DNA from 3 places in the Streptomyces sp. NPDC006512 genome. Region 2 is predicted to be linked to each of the others. Evidence: riboswitches for the same ligand, from Rfam matches in the RefSeq annotation. Region 2 holds a riboswitch; each other region holds the start of a gene.
The links. Region 2 has a riboswitch for thiamine pyrophosphate ahead of ABZZ17_RS21265 (thiamine ABC transporter substrate-binding protein). Riboswitches for the same ligand answer to the same signal wherever they lie in the genome.

Region 1: linked by a shared signal. The riboswitch ahead of thiC (phosphomethylpyrimidine synthase ThiC) and the one ahead of ABZZ17_RS21265 (thiamine ABC transporter substrate-binding protein) in region 2 are both predicted to bind thiamine pyrophosphate.
Region 3: linked by a shared signal. The riboswitch ahead of thiO (glycine oxidase ThiO) and the one ahead of ABZZ17_RS21265 (thiamine ABC transporter substrate-binding protein) in region 2 are both predicted to bind thiamine pyrophosphate.

Annotation. Positions count from the first base shown of each region.
Region 1 is NZ_JBEXPG010000019.1:15,340-21,628, reverse strand. It holds gene ABZZ17_RS15395 (metallophosphoesterase) at 1-352, shown strand, start outside; gene ABZZ17_RS15390 (hypothetical protein) at 501-1,310, shown strand; gene ABZZ17_RS15385 (aldo/keto reductase) at 1,462-2,514, opposite strand; gene thiC (phosphomethylpyrimidine synthase ThiC) at 2,657-4,444, opposite strand; TPP riboswitch at 4,438-4,582, opposite strand; gene ABZZ17_RS15375 (YibE/F family protein) at 4,655-6,046, shown strand; gene ABZZ17_RS15370 (SsgA family sporulation/cell division regulator) at 6,092-6,289, opposite strand, start outside.
Region 2 is NZ_JBEXPG010000029.1:23,007-29,295, forward strand. It holds gene ABZZ17_RS21260 (iron ABC transporter permease) at 1-68, opposite strand, end outside; gene ABZZ17_RS21265 (thiamine ABC transporter substrate-binding protein) at 125-1,222, opposite strand; TPP riboswitch at 1,304-1,413, opposite strand; gene rlmN (23S rRNA (adenine(2503)-C(2))-methyltransferase RlmN) at 1,481-2,593, opposite strand; gene ABZZ17_RS21275 (phosphatidate cytidylyltransferase) at 2,752-3,828, opposite strand; gene frr (ribosome recycling factor) at 3,828-4,385, opposite strand; gene pyrH (UMP kinase) at 4,482-5,261, opposite strand; gene tsf (translation elongation factor Ts) at 5,424-6,260, opposite strand.
Region 3 is NZ_JBEXPG010000038.1:48,192-54,480, forward strand. It holds gene ABZZ17_RS25325 (thiazole synthase) at 1-623, opposite strand, end outside; gene thiS (sulfur carrier protein ThiS) at 629-829, opposite strand; gene thiO (glycine oxidase ThiO) at 826-1,995, opposite strand; TPP riboswitch at 1,993-2,105, opposite strand; gene ABZZ17_RS25340 (FAD-dependent oxidoreductase) at 2,261-3,427, shown strand; gene ABZZ17_RS25345 (Rv2175c family DNA-binding protein) at 3,511-3,876, shown strand; gene thiE (thiamine phosphate synthase) at 3,956-4,606, shown strand; gene metF (methylenetetrahydrofolate reductase [NAD(P)H]) at 4,693-5,607, shown strand; gene ABZZ17_RS25360 (hypothetical protein) at 5,657-6,289, shown strand, end outside.

The DNA of each region.
Region 1 (6,289 bases), on a different contig from region 2:
CATCGAGGACGTCAACGACACCATCCACGAACTGCTCAACCGCAACGACGCCGACATCACCTGGGACCTGTTCCGCAAGTTCACCAAGCGGTTCGCCTTCCGCGACGAGGAAACCGGCCCGCACGCCGTACGCGAACTCCTCGGCACCTACGGCGGCGGACGCGTCGTCCACGGACACAGCCCGATCCCCTACCTCCTCGGGGAAGTGGGCACCGAGGACGGCGACGAGTCGCGCGGCCCGGAAGCGGTGGACGGACCGCACGTGTACGCCGAAGGTCTGGCCATCGCCATGGACGGCGGGGTCACGATGGCGGGCAAACTGCTCGTCGTTCAACTACCTCTGCGCGACTGAGCGTTCTCGGAGCGGGGTATTTCGGCAAAGCCCCTGTCACGGCGTGGCAGGGGCGCTCTACCATCGCTCTATCCGTAGCAGGCTCTCCTCCGTTTGTGCCGGTGCCCGGGTCTACGCGGGCATACCGGCTTGTACGGAGCATCGGGGGATGCACATGACCAGCGCTCCGCACCTGCTGACCGAAGACCGGCCCGAGTTCGACCGCCTCCTCGACGAGGCGCTGCGCACCGCGGACGAACGGCCCGAGCTCGCCACTCTGGGTGAACGGCTGAACGCCGAACAACTGCGCACGATGGCCTTGAACGCCAGTGCCCTGCTGACCGCCGCGGCCGCGGCCGAGTACGACCACTACGTGAAGGTCCGCGAGGAACTGCGCGACGAGGCCCTGTCGGCCCCCACGAGCGGGGGCGAGGACGGCATGGGCGACCAGGACGACGGAGCCGGTGTGAGCGCCGTGGTCGCCGTCCTGGCCCCCCTCCTGGCCGGGACCGCCATGGTGATCTTCCTGCTGGTGGGCTACAGCCTGAGGATGCTCGACCCGGAACCCGCCTTCGCCCAGACGATGCTGACGGCCGGTTGGCTCTTCGGGGCCCTCACCGTGGCCGCCCTGCTCTTCGCCGTGATCGGGCTGCTGGTGACGGCCTTGCGCAACAGCTCGACGGAGACCTTGGCGGAGACCGTGGTGATACCCGACGAGCTCTCACGGGCCAGGGAGGCCTGGCGCAACGCCCTGCTGGAACGGGGCATCATGCCGTTCCTGCGGGACGCCCTGGCCGACCCGAGCGCCGCCGGCCATCCGACCCCCCGCACACCGGGGGCCGGGCGCATCCCCAACCTGGGTTACACCCGGCCCGACTTCACCAGTCCCGGATCCCCGTCGCAGGGGCCCCGGCCCGGCTACTCGTCCCCGGACTTCACCAGCCCTGACTTCGGCGGGCCGGAGCACGAACGGGAGTGACCAAGTGACGGGCACGCCAGAGTGCGCTTCGGCCGGCCCGTCACCGTTTCACGTGAAACATCGCCATCCGCACCGGCCCGGGCAGCCAGGGGCGTCCGAGCGTGCGCGCCAGACCCCGCCGGGCAGCCAGGACTGCGACGACACTGCCTAGCTAGATGGCCGCCGCGCGCTCGTCGAGCGGCCGCCGCCGCTGACGGGACTCCGTCAGCGCCGTGGGACGCCAGACACCGTCCGGCCGGTAGAGGTTCACGCCGGGCGCCACAATCTCGTCGATCCGGTCGAGCACCGCGTCGTCGAGGACCAGCCCGGCTCCCGCGACCAGCGATTCCATCTGCTCCATCGTCCGCGGCCCGATGATCACCGAGGTGACGGCGGGATGCGCGACGGGGAAGGCCACGGCCAGTTCCGGCAGCGTGCAGCCGATCGACTCGGCCAGCTCGACGAGCTGTTCCACTGCCTCCAGCTTGGCCACGTTGCCCGGGATCGCCGGATCGAAGCGTGCCGGAGTCAGGGCGGCCCGGCCCGAGGTCAGGTCGATCGGCCCGCCGAGCCGGTACTTTCCGCTCAGGAAGCCGGATGCGAGCGGGCTCCAGGTCAGCACGCCCATCCCGTAGCGACGGGCGACCGGCAGCACGTCGGCCTCGATGCCCCGCGCGAGGATCGAGTACGGGGGCTGCTCCGTACGGAACCGGGGCAGGGCCCGCCGCTCGGCCACGTGGTGCGCCTCGACGAGTTCCTCGGCCGGGAACGTAGAGCAGCCGAAGGAGCGGATCTTGCCGGCCCTGACCAGGTCGCCGAGGACCGACAGGGTCTCCTCGACGTCGGTCGTGTGGTCGGGCCGGTGCACCTGGTAGAGGTCGATCCAGTCGGTGTCCAGGCGCCGCAGGCTGTCCTCCACCGCCCGCACGATCCAGCGCCGCGAGTTGCCGCTGCGGTTGCGTCCCTCTCCCATCTGGAAGTGGACCTTCGTGGCGAGCACGACGTCGTCGCGCCGCCCCTTGAGTGCCTTGCCCACGATCACCTCGGACTCACCGGCCGAGTACATGTCCGCGGTGTCGAGGAAGTTGATCCCCCTGTCGAGCGCGGCATGGATGATCCGCACGCACTCCTCGTGGTCCGGGTTCCCCACCGCTCCGAACATCATCGTGCCCAGGCAGTGGGCACTCACCTCGATGCCCGTACCGCCAAGATTTCGGTATCCCATGCTCATGCGGCCGCACTCTAGGAGCTGGAGCGCACTCCAGGTCAAGCAACGCGCCCCCACTCCGTCAGAGTCCGGACGCGGCGCTGCTCCCGGCGGGCGACACTCCGCCGCGCCGGGAGCAGCACTCCCCCCATGCTGTGCGTCAGTCCGCCAACGGCAGGTAGACGCGGTTGCCCGCGGCGGCGAACTCGGCGGACTTCTCCGCCATGCCCGCCTGGATCTCGTCGGCCTTCAGGTCGCCGCCATGCTCACGGCGGATGTCCTGCGAGATCTTCATGGAGCAGAACTTGGGACCGCACATGGAGCAGAAGTGCGCGGTCTTGGCCGGCTCGGCCGGCAGGGTCTCGTCGTGGAACTCGCGGGCCGTGTCCGGGTCGAGGGCCAGGTTGAACTGGTCCTCCCAGCGGAACTCGAAGCGCGCGTCCGACAGGGCGTCGTCCCACTCCTGGGCGCCCGGGTGCCCCTTGGCCAGGTCCGCCGCGTGGGCGGCGATCTTGTAGGTGATGACGCCGGTCTTCACGTCGTCGCGGTTGGGCAGGCCCAGGTGCTCCTTGGGCGTGACGTAGCAGAGCATCGCCGTGCCCCACCAGGCGATCATCGCGGCGCCGATGCCCGAGGTGATGTGGTCGTACGCGGGCGCGACGTCCGTGGTGAGCGGGCCGAGCGTGTAGAACGGCGCCTCCTCGCAGATCTCCTGCTGGAGGTCGATGTTCTCCTTGATCTTGTGCATCGGGACGTGTCCCGGGCCCTCGATCATCGTCTGCACGTTGTGCCGCTTGGCGATCGTGTTCAGCTCGCCCAGGGTCTTCAGCTCGGCGAACTGCGCCGCGTCGTTGGCGTCCGCGATGGAACCGGGGCGCAGGCCGTCGCCCAGGGAGTACGTGACGTCGTAGGTCGCGAGGATGTCGCAGAGCTCTTCGAAGTTCGTGTAGAGGAAGTTCTCCTTGTGGTGCGCCAGGCACCAGGCGGCCATGATCGAGCCGCCGCGGGAGACGATGCCGGTCTTGCGACGGGCGGTCAGCGGCACGTACGGGAGCAGCACGCCGGCGTGGACCGTCATGTAGTCGACGCCCTGCTCGGCCTGCTCGATGACCGTGTCCTTGTAGATCTCCCAGGTCAGGTCCTCGGCACGGCCGTCGACCTTCTCCAGTGCCTGGTACAGCGGCACGGTGCCGATCGGGACGGGGGAGTTGCGCAGCACCCACTCGCGCGTGGTGTGGATGTTGCGGCCCGTCGAGAGGTCCATGACCGTGTCGGCGCCCCACTTGGTCGCCCAGGTCATCTTGTCGACCTCCTCCTCGATGGAGGAGGTGACCGCGGAGTTGCCGATGTTGGCGTTGACCTTCACCAGGAACCGCTTGCCGATGATCATCGGCTCGATCTCGGGGTGGTTCACGTTGGCCGGAAGAACCGCGCGGCCTGCGGCGATCTCCTCGCGGACGACCTCGGGGGAGACGTTCTCGCGGATCGCGACGTACTCCATCTCCGGCGTGATCTCACCGCGACGGGCGTACGCGAGCTGGGTGACGGCGGCGCCGCCACGGCCCCGGCGGGGCTGCCGGGGGCGGCCCGGGAAGACCGCGTCCAGGTTCTTGAGGCCGCCGCGGGGCGAGGTGTGCTTGATGCCGTCGTCCTCGGGGCGCACGGGGCGGCCCGCGTACTCCTCGGTGTCGCCGCGGCCGATGATCCAGTTCTCGCGCAGCGGTGCGAGGCCCCGACGGACGTCCGTCTCGATCCCGGGGTCGGTGTACGGGCCGGACGTGTCGTAGAGCGTCACGTCCTTGCCGTTGGTGAGGTGCACCTGGCGGACGGGCACCCGGATGTCGGGGCGGGATCCCGCCACGTAGCCCTTGTGCCAGCCCGGCTGGCGCTCGGTGCGGTCGTCGGCGTCCTGGCTGACGGCAGGCGTGCGTGCGTCCTGAATGGTCATGAGACCTATCTCCCTACGCCGGCATTACCCGGTAACAGGTTCGGCGGTCGACGCAGCCTCTTCCCCTACGCATCCTCATGTGCGTACGGTGATCAGCGCCCTCTCAGCCCGGTGCTCCGAGCTCCCGCGTTGTGCAAAGGTGCCCCCACGCTAGCGTCATCTGTGGCGTGCTGAACAGTGGGCCCCCTCATCTCTTGCGATGATCTGCCGGTGACGTCCTCGCCGCAGCCCCCCACCGAGCCCACAGATCCCACGGGTCACACCGGCCACGAGCACGCGTCCCACGGGCATGCGGCCGGGCCCTCCCACGGGCATTCACACAGCCACGGCCACGGACCGGCGGCCCCCGTCTCCAAGCACCTGCGCAAGGTCATCGCGGCGGTACTGATCCCCTTCGCCGCGGCCGTCTTCATCGGCATGGCGGTCCTCTGGCCGGGCGGCGCCCCCGCGCACGAACGCACCGGGGTGGGCTTCGACCGGCAGACGCAGCAGGGCACGGTCGTGGCGCTCGCGAACGTCGACTGCAAGTCCGTGAACGCCTCGCAGGTTCCGCCGACGGGCGACACCTCCACCCCCGAGGGCCGCGAGGCCCAGGCCGCGCAGACCGGCGAGTGCAAGAAGGCCACCGTCGTCGTCGACACCGGCCCGGACAAGGGGCGTGCCTTCTTCGAGATCGTCCAGCCGGGTGCGCCACGGCAGTTGGAGCAGGGACAGAAGGTGGTGGTCGCCTACGCGCCCGACGCGCCCCGCGACCTCCAGTACTCGGTGATCGACGTGAACCGCAAGCTCCCGCTGGCCGTACTGGCGGGCATCTTCGCGGTGGCGGTCGTCGTGGTCGGCCGCCTGCGCGGTCTGTTCGCCCTGATCGCCCTCGTGATCAGTTTCGGGATTCTGACCCTCTTCATCCTCCCGGCGATCCTCCAGGGCTCGAACCCCCTGCTCGTCGCGATCGTCGGATCCAGCGCGATCATGCTGATCGCCCTCTACATGTGCCACGGACTGACGGCCCGGACCTCGGTGGCCGTCCTCGGCACCCTCGCCTCGCTGCTGCTGATCGGCCTGCTCGGTTCGGTGTTCATCGACTGGGCGTTCCTGAGCGGCAACACCGACGACAACACCGGCCTGATCCACGGGCTCTACCCCGAGATCGACATGAGCGGCCTGCTGCTCGCGGGTGTGATCATCGGATCGCTCGGCGTACTCGACGACGTGACGGTCACCCAGACCTCGGCCGTGTGGGAACTCCACCAGGCCGACCCGAAGATGGGGCCGCGCGCCCTGTACGGGGCGGCGATCCGGATCGGCCGCGACCACATCGCCTCCGTGGTCAACACCCTGGTCCTGGCTTACGCGGGCGCCTCGCTGCCCCTGCTCCTGCTGTTCACCATCGCCAACAGCAGCATGGGGGACGTGGCCAACAGCGAGCTGGTCGCGGAGGAGATCGTACGGACCCTCGTGGGGTCGATCGGACTCGTCGCCTCGGTGCCCATGACCACCGCGCTCGCCGCGCTGGTGGTCTCCGCGGACCGGCCGTCGGCCCCGGCGGCCGCGGCGGCCGCCGGGCCGGTCCGCGGCGGCCGGGGCCGACGGCGCAAGCGCTGAACGGCTGGACGCCGTTGTTACGGTGAGTGACGGGACGCGGGTTCCTCAGCCCGCGTTCCGCTCGTTCTGCTGGGCTTCGGCGAGGATCTTGTCGAGTTCCTCGTCGAGGTTCCCCTCGAAATCCCCGAGACTGCGCTCCTGACCGAGCGGAACAAGCCGGTCGGTGCGGTCGAGGAAGGCGACGAGGGGGGCCGCGCCGGCCCGGAACAGGGCCCGGTCACCGCCGACCTGAAGGCGGATGTG
Region 2 (6,289 bases):
CCGCGGCCGACGATCGCCGCCACGGGATAGGCGAAGAACAGCCCGAAGAAGACGAGCGGCACCGCCATCAGGCCCAGCCTGACGGCGGTGGCCCGCCCGCCCTCCTTCGGGGAGCTCTCGCGTGCTACTTCACGACGAGCGAGGACCATGCCTTGACCCACTGCTCACGGTTCTTGGCGATGGCGTCCGGGGTGACGTTCTCCGGCTTCTCGATCACCACACCGTGCTTCGTGAAGATCTCCGGCAGCTGCGCGTCCTTGACCACCGGGTTCACGAACATCTGGAGCGGCATGTCCTCCTGGAACTTCTTGCTCACCAGGAAGTCGAGGAGTGCCTTGCCGCCCTCGGGGTTCTTCGCGCCGTTCAGCAGGCCCGCGAACTCGGTCTGGCGGAAGCAGGTGCCGGTGGAGACGCCCGTGGGGGCCTCGGCCGGCTGCGGCTCGCCGTAGAGGACCTCGACCGGCGGGCTGGAGGCGTACGAGACGACCAGCGGGCGGTCGCCCTTGGCCTTCTTGCCGCCCGCGGAGCCCGAGAAGCGCTCGTTGTAGGCCTGCTCCCAGCCGTCGACGACCTCGACGCCGTTGGCCTTGAGCTTGCTCCAGTAGTCCTTCCAGCCGTCCTCGCCGTACTTGCCGACGGAGGCGAGGAGGAAGCCGAGGCCGGGCGAGGAGGTCGCCGCGTTCTCGGTGACCAGCAGGTTCTTGTACTCCGGCTTGATCAGGTCGTCCAGCGTCTGCGGCGGGGCGATCTTCTTGTCGGCGAAGTACTGCTTGTCGTAGTTGACGCAGATGTCGCCGGAGTCGACCGGCGTGACCCGGTGCTGCTGGTCGAGCATGAACTCGGGCTTGATCCCGTCCATGCCCTTGACCTCGTACGGAGTGAAGATCCCGTTGTCGAGGGCGCGCGAGAGCAGCGTGTTGTCGACCCCGAAGAAGACGTCGCCGCGCGGGGAGCCCTTGGTGAGGATCTCCTGGTTGAGGGCCGCGCCCGCGTCTCCGGCCTTCAGGCGCTTGACGGTGTAGCCGCTCTGCTGCTCGAACTCCTTGAGGACCGAGTCGGTCACGTTGAAGGAGTCGTGCGAGACGAGCGTGACGGTCTTGGACTTCGGGGCGTCGCTCGCGCCCGCCGGGGTGTCCTTGGCGTCGCCGCCGCACGCGCTGAGCGTGGTCACGCCGAGCGCGGCCGCGAGCGCGGCGCCCGCGATCTTCTTGGTGGTGCTCACTTGATTCCTCCTGGGATGACCAGGAGAAGACGCGGCCCTGCCCGGCGCTCTTGCGAGCGGACGCCGGGCAGGGCGCAACAGCATGAGTGGTGACCGAACTTCCTACCCCGAATGACCGGGGCGAGGTTCAGAGGGTCTGCGGATGACGGATACCGCACTCTCAGCGCTGTGGCGCTCCCCTGTCGGAATATGAAATTGGTTCGGCCACAGGGTACCCCGTGGCCGAATCTGATCGATCAGGGCCGAAAACGGCCCTTCCTAGCGCTCCGAGGCGGCCAGCTGGCCGCACGCGCCGTCGATCTCCTGACCGCGGGTGTCGCGCACGGTCACGGGGACGCCGTGGCGGGCGATCGCCTCGACGAAGGCCTTCTCGTCCTCGGGCCGCGAGGCGGTCCACTTCGAGCCGGGCGTCGGGTTCAGCGGGATCAGGTTGACGTGGACCCGCTTGCCCTTGAGCAGCTTGCCGAGCAGGTCACCGCGCCAGGCCTGGTCGTTGATGTCGCGGATCAGGGCGTACTCGATGGAGATGCGCCGGCCGGACTTCTCGGCGTACTCCCAGGCCGCGTCCAGGACCTCGCGGACGTTCCAGCGGGTGTTCACCGGGACCAGGGTGTCGCGCAGCTCGTCGTCGGGGGCGTGCAGCGAGACGGCGAGGCGGCACTTGAAGCCCTCGTCGGCGAAGCGCAGCATGGCCGGGACCAGCCCGACGGTGGATACGGTGATGCCGCGCTGCGACAGGCCCAGGCCGTCGGGCTCGGGGTCGGTGAGGCGGCGGATGGCGCCGACGACGCGGTTGTAGTTGGCGAGCGGCTCGCCCATGCCCATGAAGACGATGTTCGACAGCCGCGCCGGGCCGCCGGGGACCTCGCCGTCGCGCAGGGCGCGCATGCCGTCGACGATCTGGTGCACGATCTCGGCGGTGGAGAGGTTGCGGTCGAGGCCGGCCTGGCCGGTGGCGCAGAACGGGCAGTTCATGCCGCAGCCGGCCTGCGAGGAGATGCACATGGTGACCCGGTCGGGGTAGCGCATCAGCACGGACTCGACGAGCGTGCCGTCGTGCAGCTTCCACAGGGTCTTGCGGGTGGTGTCGTTGTCGCAGCTGATGTGCCGGATGACGTTCATCAGGTCGGGCAGCAGCTCCTGCTGGAGCTTCTCCCGGGAGGCCGCGGGGATGTCGGTCCACTCGGCCGGGTCGTGCGCGTACCGGGCGAAGTAGTGCTGGGAGAGCTGCTTGGCCCGGAACGGCTTCTCACCGATGGCGGCCACCGCCTCGCGGCGCTCGGCCGGCGTGAGGTCGGCGAGGTGCCGGGGCGGCTTCTTGGCCCCGCGAGGGGCGACGAAGGTGAGCTCTCCCGGAACGGGGCGGGCCATGGCAGGTACTCCTTGTAAGACGAAAGGCGCGCCGCAGAAGCAGCGCGCCCTTCAAGGGTAACCGCCCGGCCCGGCCGGAGCTTTTCCTCCGGCACCGTCCCGGGCCGGCCGCGGCCGACGGACCGGCCGGTGGATCAGCTGGAGGACCGGCCGGTGGATCAGCCGGTGCCGACGAAGGCCGCCAGGAGCAGCCAGACCACCGGGGCGGTCGGCAGGAGCGAGTCGAGCCGGTCCATGATGCCGCCGTGCCCCGGCAGCAAGGTGCCCATGTCCTTGATGCCCAGGTCGCGCTTGATCATCGATTCGCCCAGGTCGCCCAGGGTCGCGCTGACCGCGACGGCCAGGCCGAGGACCAGGCCCTGCCACCAGGAGCCCCCCTCGATCAGGAACTCCATGCACAGCGCGCCGGCGGCCATCGCGAAGGCCACCGCGCCGAACAGTCCCTCGCGGGTCTTTCCGGGGCTGATGCGCGGCGCGAGCTTCGTCTTGCCGAAGCGCCAGCCCACGGCGTAGGCCCCCGTGTCGCTGACCACGGTGAGGACCAGGAAGGTGACGACCCGCTGGGGGCCGTCGTCCGCGGTGAGCAGCATCGCGACGAAGGTGGCCAGGAAGGGCACGTAGAACGCCGCGAAGACGCCTGCGGTGACGTCCTTGAGGTAGTCCTCGGGCGGTTCCGTCATCCGCCACACCAGGACCGCGAGGGCGGTCAGGGCCATCGCGACCCAGGCGCCCTCGGCCCCGCGGACGTAGCCGGCGATGACCATGGCGGCGCCACCGACCGCGAGCGGGACCAGCGGGGCCTTGATGCCCTTCTTCTCCTGCAGCCGGGAGGTGAGCTCCCACAGGCCCACCACGACCGCGACGACGACGACACCGACGAAGACGGCCTTGACGATGAACAGCGAGGCGAAGATCACCGCTCCGAGGCCGACCCCGACCCCTATGGCGGCCCGTAGATCCCGCCCCGCGCGCTTCTTCTGCGGCGGCGGGGAGGCGTCCTGCGGTGCCTGCGAAGGCGGAGGCGGAGGGCTGGGCATGGGCTCCTGCAACGGCGTCTCGGCGCGGAACGGGGGGCCGCCGACGAAGGCGGCCCCCCGATCGCGTGCTTCCCGGTCGTCGAAGGCACGGCCGGCGGCATCGGGCACGATGGGCATGGGCCGAGTCTGCGGGCCCACCAGCGCATCGTATGCGGGACCCGCCGGAACCGGCTCCGCGGCCCAGGGAGAGTCGTTCATCAGACCTCGAGGAGCTCGGCTTCCTTGTGCTTGAGCAGCTCGTCCACCTGCGCGACGTACTTCGCGGTGGTGTCGTCGAGCTCCTTCTCCGCGCGGCGCACCTCGTCCTCGCCGGCCTCCTTGTCCTTGACGAGCTTGTCAAGGGCGTCCTTGGCCTTGCGGCGGACGGAGCGGATGGAGACCTTGGAGTCCTCGGCCTTGTTCTTGGCGACCTTGATGTACTCCTTGCGGCGGTCCTGCGTCAGCTCGGGGAAGGTCACCCGGATGATGCGGCCGTCGTTGCTCGGGTTGACGCCGAGGTCGGAGTCGCGGATGGCCTGCTCGATGTTGCGCAGCGCCGACGCGTCGAACGGCGTCACGATGGCCATGCGCGGCTCGGGCACCGCGAAGGAGGCCAGCTGGTTGATGGGCGTGATGGCACCGTAGTAGTCCGCCACGATCTTGTTGAACATCGCCGGGTGCGCACGGCCCGTGCGAATCGCGGCGAAGTCTTCCTTGGCGACGACGACGGCCTTCTCCATCTTCTCCTCGGCCTCGAGGAGGATTTCTTCGATCACCACGTGCTCCTGCATGTCAGATATGGATGGTTCAGGCGGGCGGGGGCGGGACGGGCCGCCCGGGACCGGGCCGGAAGGGCCCGGTCCGGGGAACGCTCAGGCCCGGGTGCCCTGGTCGCTCACGAGCGTGCCGATCTTCTCACCCTTGACGGCGCGGGCGATATTGCCCTCGGCGAGGAGTTCGAAGACCAGGATCGGGAGCCGGTTGTCGCGGCACAGCGTGATGGCGGTGGCATCGGCGACCTTGAGGTCCCGGGACAGCACCTCGCTGTACTCCAGCGCGTCGAACTTCACCGCGTCCGGGTTGGTCTTCGGGTCGGAGTCGTAGACCCCGTCGACACCGTTCTTGCCCATGAGCAGGGCCTCGGCGTCGATCTCCAGGGCGCGCTGGGCGGCCGTGGTGTCGGTGGAGAAGTACGGCATGCCCATGCCGGCGCCGAAGATGACGACGCGGCCCTTCTCCAGGTGCCGGACGGCACGGAGCGGGATGTACGGCTCCGCGACCTGGCCCATGGTGATGGCGGTCTGGACCCGGCTGTCGATGCCTTCCTTCTCCAGGAAGTCCTGGAGGGCGAGGCAGTTCATGACGGTGCCGAGCATGCCCATGTAGTCGGACCGCGCGCGGTCCATGCCGCGCTGCTGCAGCTCGGCGCCGCGGAAGAAGTTGCCGCCGCCGATGACGATCGCGATCTCCGCGCCGTCACGGACCACGGCCGCGATCTCACGGGCGATGGCGTGCACGACGTCAGGGTCGACACCCAGTCCGCCGCCGCCTGAGAAGGCTTCGCCGGACAGCTTCAGCATGAAGCGGCGACCCTTCTTGCCGTGGTCGCTCTTGTCGTCGGAAGCGGTGTGGGGGTCCACGCCCTGATTCATGGAGATCTCCTCGTGCACATACGAAGAAGGCCATTGCCGGTGGGTCCTCGCGGTTCCCTCTTCGGCAATGGCCTCCTCGTCAGATCTGCGGTCGCCTCGCGCGTGCGCGGACGACTGCTTCAGACCCTACCGGGGTCCGGTGTCCGTCGCGTACGGACGGACTCAGATGCCGACCTTGATGCGGGCGAAGCGCTTCAGGGTGACACCGGCCTCGTCCAGAACCTTCTGGACGGACTTCTTGTTGTCCAGCGCGTACGGCTGGCCCAGCAGCGTGACGTCCTTGAAGAAGCCGTTGACGCGACCCTCGACGATCTTGGCGATCGCGGCCTCGGGCTTGCCCTCGGCGCGGGTGACCTCTTCGGCGACGCGGCGCTCGGACTCGACGACCTCGGCCGGAACGTCCTCGGCGGTCAGGTACTTCGGCGCGAACGCGGCGATGTGCTGGGCGATGCCCTTGGCCAGGTCGGCGTCGGCCTTGTCCAGCTCGACCAGGACACCGATCTGCGGGGGCAGGTCGGGCATGGTGCGGTGCATGTAGGAAGCCACGAAGGCACCCTGGTACTGCGCGAAGCGGTCCAGGACGATCTTCTCGCCGAGGTTGGCGTTGGCCTCGTCCACGAACGCCTGGACGGTCTTGCCGGCCTCGATCTCGGACGCCAGCAGCGCCTCGATGTCCGCCGGGTTGGTGGCGGCGACGTGGGCGGCGAGCTGGTCGGCGACGACCAGGAACTTCTCGCTCTTGGCGACGAAGTCGGTCTCGCACTTGAGCTCGAGCAGCACACCGGAGGTGGCGTCGGCGGCGATCAGGGAGGTGACGGCACCGTTCTCGGCGGAACGGCCCTCGCGCTTGGCGACACCCTTCAGGCCCTTGACGCGCAGGATCTCGTTGGCCTTGGTGACGTCACCGTCGGCCTCGACGAGCGCGTTCTTGCAGTCCAGCATGCCGGCGCCGGTGAGCTCGCGGAGCTTCTTGACGTCAGCGGCGGTGTAGTTCGCCATGAGTCTGTGATTCTCTCTCGAAGTCGTAG
Region 3 (6,289 bases), on a different contig from region 2:
GAGGCGAGCATCACTCCCGCGCAGCCCAGCTCCATCGCCAGCGCGGCGTCCGACGCCGTCCCGGCCCCGGCGTCCAGGATGACGGGGACCCCGGCCCGCTCCACGATCAGCTCGAAGTTGTGCGGGTTGCGGATCCCCATGCCCGAACCGATCGGGGACCCGAGCGGCATGATCGCCGCGCAGCCCACGTCCTCCAGCTTCCGGGCCAGCACCGGGTCGTCGTTGGTGTACGGGAGCACGGTGAAGCCCTCGTCCACCAGGACCTCGGCGGCGTCCAGCAGCTCGACGCCGTCGGGCAGCAGGGTCCGCTCGTCCGCGACGACCTCCAGCTTGATCCAGTCCGTGCCCAGGGCCTCCCGCGCCAGCCGGGCCGTGAGCACGGCCTCGCCGGCCGTGAAGCAGCCCGCCGTGTTGGGCAGGACGGCGATGCCCAGCTTCGTCAGCACCGACAGCACCGAACCCTGCACCGTCGGGTCCAGGCGGCGCATCGCCACCGTCGTCAGTTCCGTCCCGGAGGCGACCAGGGAGCGTTCCAGGACGTCCAGGCTCGGGGCCCCGCCCGTGCCCATGATCAGGCGGGAGGAGAAGGTCCGGCCGCCGAGGGCGAAGAGGTCGTCCGCCATCGCCGTCAGCCCCCCTGCACCGCGGTGAGGACCTCGACCCGGTCGCCGTCGTCCACCGGGGTGTGCGGCCAGCGTCCGCGCGGGACGACCGTCTCGTTGAGTGCGGCGGCCACGCCGGAGGGGGCGGCGGTCAGCGTGGCCACCACCACGTCCAGGGTGGTGCCGTCCGCGATCTCGCGGGGTTCGCCGTTGACGGAGATGGTCATGCGTAGGACTCCTGACGCGTGGTGGAGAAGCGGCGGGGGGTGAAGGGGCGGGCGACCTCCGGAACGACTCCGGTCGCCAGCAGCTCCGCCATCACGTCCCCGGTGAGCGGGGTCAGCAGGACCCCGTTGCGGTAGTGGCCGGTGGCCAGGTGCAGGCCCGGCAGGTCGGTCGGGCCGAGCAGCGGCGCGTTGTCCGGGGAGCCGGGGCGCAGCCCCGCCCGGGTCTCGACCAGCGGCAGTTCGGTGATGCCGGGCACCAGCTCGTGGGCGTCGCGCAGCAGCTCGTAGACCCCGCCCGCGGTGACCGTGGTGTCCCAGCCGAGTTCCTCGCTGGTGGCGCCGAGGACGAGCTCCCCGTTCTCGCGCGGGACCAGGTAGACGTGGCTGCCGCGCACCACGGCCCGTACGGTCCGCGACAGGAACGGCGCGTACGCGGCCGGCACCGAAAGCCGCAGCACCTGCCCCTTCACCGGCCGCACCGGCACCGCCACCTCCGGCGGGACCCCGGCCAGCCGGCCGCTCAGCGAGCCCGCAGCCAGCACCACCTGGTCGGCGCGCAGCTCCGTACCGTCCTCGAGGACGGCGCCCGCGGCCCGGTCCCCGGTGGTGACCAGCCGGGCGGCGCGCTCGCGGTGGACGCTCACCCCGGACCGCTCGCAGGCGGCCAGCAGCGCCGCCGCGAGCCGGCGCGGATCCACCTGGTGGTCCCCGTCGACGCGCAGCCCGCCGCGTACCCCGGGCGCCAGCATGGGCTCCAGGCGGCGGCACTCGCGGCCGGTGAGCCACTCGGACTCCAGCCCGCAGCGGCGCTGGAGGGCGTGCAGCTCGCGCAGGTGGAGGCGGTCGTCGGCGTCGAGGGCGACGGCGAGGGTGCCGCAGGCCCGGTAGCCGATGTCCATGCCGCCGGCGGCCGCGGAGAGCTCGGCGGCGAAGTCGGGGTAGCGGGCGGCGGAGGCCACGTTGAGCCCGAGCAGGGTCTCCTCGCCGTAGTGCAGCTCCGTGACGGCGGCCAGCATGCCCGCCGCGACCCGGGCCGCGCCGCCGCCCGGGTCCGGGTCGGCCAGGACGACGCCCAGGCCGCGCCGGGCCGCCCGCCAGGCCGTGACCAGGCCGATGATCCCGCCCCCGATGACGAGGACGTCGGATCCCTTTCGAGATGAGTGCATGGGCGTCCAGCCCCTCCCTTCGCCGGCATGACCCGGATCAGGTTCGTACGGTCGGAGGCCGGCCAGCCTCCCTCTCAGCCCGGTGCGCCCGGACTCCCGCGATAGGTACGGTGGCCAGACTAACCCCGCGTCCGGTGGCGGGTAAGGCTGCCTCCCCAGGCGTCCGCACCCGCTATTCCTGACGGATCGTCAGGGAACTAGGCTGGGCCGCGTGAGCGAGCAGACGCAACAGACGAACCCCGGTGTCGTGATCGTCGGCGCCGGAATGGCCGGGGTGCAGACCGCGGTGGCCCTGCGCGAACAGGGCTTCACCGGCCCCGTGACCCTGCTGGGCGCCGAACCCCACCAGCCCTACGACCGGCCCCCGCTGTCCAAGGCGGTGCTGCTCGGCAAGGCCGAGGACTCCGCGTTCGACGTCGACTTCGAGGGCCTCGGCATCACGCTGCGGCTCGGCACCGAGGTCACCGGGCTCCGGGCCGCCGACCGCGAACTGGACACCGAGGCCGGACCCGTCCCGTACGAGGACCTCGTCCTGGCCACCGGCGCCCGCCCGCTGACCCTGCCCGGCTCCGACGGCGTCCCCGGCGTGCACCTGCTGCGCACCCTCGACGACGCCGCCCGGCTGCGGCCCGTCCTGGCGGCCGCCCCCGCCACCGTCGTCGTCGGAGCCGGCTGGATCGGAGCCGAGTTCGCCACCGCCGCCCGCGGGGCCGGCTGCGCCGTGACCGTCGTCGAGGCGGCCGACCGGGTCCTGGCGGGCGCCCTCCCCGCGGAGGTCACCGCCCCGATGGCCCGCTGGTACGCCGAGGCCGGCGCCGAACTGCTCACCGGCGCGAAGGTGGCCGGGATCGGGGAGGGCCGGGTCCTGCTGGCGGACGGCCGGGAGCTGGAGGCGGGCGCCGTGGTCGTCGGCATCGGCGCCCGCCCCGCGACGGACTGGCTGGCCGGGACCGGGATCGAGCGCGGCGCCGACGGTTCCGTCACCGCGGACGCGTACCTGCGGACCACCCTGCCCCGGGTGTACGCCGTCGGCGACTGCTCCTCCTTCCCCTCGGCCCGCTACGGGACGCGGCTGCTGGTCCACCACTGGGACAACGCCCTCCAGGGGCCGCGGGCCGTCGCCGCGAACATCCTGGCGGGCGGGCCGGTGCGGGCCTACGACCCCGTCCCGTACTTCTGGTCGGAGCAGTTCGGCCGCTTCGTCCAGTACGCCGGGCACCACGGCGGGGCCGACACCCTGCTGTGGCGCGGCGACCCCGCCGACGCCGCCTGGTCGGTGTGCTGGCTCCGGGACGGGGCCCTCGTCGCCGTCCTGGCGGTCGGCCGCCCGAGGGACATCGCGCAGGGCCGCAAACTGATCGAGTCGGCCACCCCGGTGGACCCGGCCCGCGTCGCGGACCCCGCGACCCCCCTCAAGTCCGCCACGGCCTGATCCCGGGCGGCCGGACCCGGCCCCGACCACGGACGGACGGGGCCAGGTACCGGCGGGCAGTGCGAGATGGCAGGCTTGTGTCCGTGACCGAGATTGACGCAAAGATCGATGCCCTAGTCCCCTCCTGGCTGCACCTCCCCGACATCGCGGAGATGCTCGACGTCGAGGTGACCCGGGTCCGCCAGATGGTCAAGGAAGGGCAGCTGATCGCCGTACGCCGGGGCGAGCGGCGCACCCTGCAGGTTCCGGCCCAGTTCATCGACGGCGACAAGGTCGTCAAGGGCCTCGTGGGCCTGCTGACCGTGCTGCGCGACGACCGCTTCTCCGAGGAGGAGATCCTGGAGTGGCTCTTCACCGAGGATCCGACCCTGCCCGGCACCCCCGTGCAGGCGCTGCGCGAGAATCGCGGCACGGAGGTGAAGCGCCGCGCTCAGGCGCTCGCCCTCTGATGAGCTGATCCACAGGTGTACGGCCCGGCCGGTCCCGCCGGCCGGCCCGCACGCCGCCACCACCACGGGGGGTACTCCCATGCAGCAGCTGTCCGACGCCCGGCTCTACCTGTGCACGGACGCCCGAAAGCGGCAGGGAGACCTCCCCGAGTTCCTGGACGCCGTCCTGGCCGGGGGCGTGGACATCGTCCAGCTCCGGGACAAGGGCATGGAAGCCGGCGAGGAACTGGAGCACCTGCGGGTCTTCGCCGAGGCCGCCCGCCGCCACGGCAAGCTCCTCGCCGTCAACGACCGCGCCGACGTCGCGCACGCCATCGGCTCCGACGTCCTGCACCTCGGCCAGGGCGACATCCCCGTCCCGGCCGCCCGCGCCATCCTCGGCGCCGGCGTCCTCATCGGCCGGTCCTGCCACTCGGAGGCCGAGGTGGACGCGGCCGCCGCCGAACCCGGCGTCGACTACTTCTGCACCGGCCCCTGCTGGCCCACCCCCACCAAGCCCGGCCGCCACGCCCCCGGCCTCGGACTCGTCCGCCACGCCGCCTCCCTGCGCCAGGACCGCCCCTGGTTCGCCATCGGGGGCATCGACGCGGCCAACCTGGACGAGGTCCTGGACGCCGGAGCCACCCGCGTCGTCGTCGTCCGGGCCATCACCGAGGCCTCCGACCCCGGCGCCGCCGCGGCCGACCTGGCCAAGCGCGTCCGCGCCCGCGCCGAAGCCGTCACCGGCTGACGCGCCGGGCCGCGAGGGTGTCCAAAAACGTGTCCAAAGGGTGGACGCCGCTTCGGTGTCCGCCGAGCCGCGTCTAACCTGCCCGTATGGCCCTTGGTACCGCTTCCACCTGGTCGGACCGTGCACACACGGTCCGCGACCTCCTCGCGTCCGGGCGCTCGTACTCCTTCGAGTTCTGGGCCCCCAAGACGGAGAAGGGCGAGCGCAACCTCTGGAACGCGCTCCGCCGGATCGAGGGCGTCTCCCCGAGCTTCGTCTCGGTGACCTACGGGGCCGGTGGCTCCACCCGCGGCGGCACCGTGCGCGCCACCGAGCAGATCGCCGCCGACACCACCTTGACCCCGGTCGCGCACCTCACCGCCGTCGACCACTCGGTCGCCGAGTTGCGCCACGTCATCGGCCAGTTCGCGGACGCCGGCATCCGCAACATGCTCGCCGTGCGGGGGGACCCGCCGGGTGACCCGATGGGCCCGTGGGTCAAGCACCCCGAGGGCGTGGAGTACGCCGCCGACCTCGTGCGCCTGCTCAAGGAGTCCGGCGACTTCTGCGTCGGCGTCGCGGCCTTCCCCGAGATGCACCCGCGCTCGGAGGACTGGGACACGGACATCCGGCACTTCGTGGACAAGTGCCGCGCGGGCGCGGACTACGCGATCACGCAGATGTTCTTCGATCCGGAGAATTATCTGCGGCTGCGCGACAGCGTCGCGAAGTCGGGCTGCGAGACCCCGATCATCCCCGAGGTCATGCCTGTTGTGAGCATCAAGCAGCTCGACCGGCTGCCGCAACTGAGCACCGCGGTCTTCCCCGCGGCCGTGAAAGAGCGCATGCTCGCGGTCAAGGACGATCCGGCCGCTGTACGCTCCATTGGCATCGAGTTCGCCACGGAGTTCTGCGCGCGGCTGCTGTCCGAGGGCGTACCCGGACTGCACTTCATCACGCTGAACAATTCGACGGCGACCCTCGAGATCTACGAGAACCTGGGCCTGCACCAGCGGGCCTGACCGGCCGTCCCCGTGCCCGTGCGGGCGGCCGTACCGAGAGGGGCCACGCGTGGGAATGACGGTCCTCTACATCGCGTTCGGTGTCGTCGCGTTGTGGCTGCTTGCCGAGGTCCTGATGCAGTACAAGGCCCGGCTGCGCTGGCGCCTGCTCGCCTTCACCGGCTTCGTCGGTGTGGTCGCGGGGGTGGTGCTGCCCTCGGTGCTCGTGATCGCCGCCGGCGCGACCGCCTTCGCCGTCGGCCAGACCCTGGTGACGCTCTCCTTCCGCAAGGGCTTCGTCGCCGGCTGGGCGCTGCGCCGGGGCGGGGAGCCCGTACGGCAGGAGCGGAGCCGTCGCCGCCGCGGCGGCGAACCGCGCCCGGACGCCGGCCTGGAGGTGACGGCCCTGGAGTACGGCTCCGAGGGCCGGGACACGGCCGCCGACGAGGGCCGCGACGCCGGCTCCACGCAGGTCTTCACCCCGGAGCCGGTCCCCGAGGACACCGGCTCGTACGGAATACAGAGCTTCTCCGCCCGGCAGGGCGACGGCCAGGCCCCCTACGCCGCGCCCGAGCAGGACGCCCACCAGTACGCGGCCTACTACGACCAGCAGCAGGGCCAGCCGGGCTACGACTACTCCGGCGGCTACCCGGCCGGCGACCAGCAGGTCTACGCCGCCTACTCGGACCCGTACATCGGCACC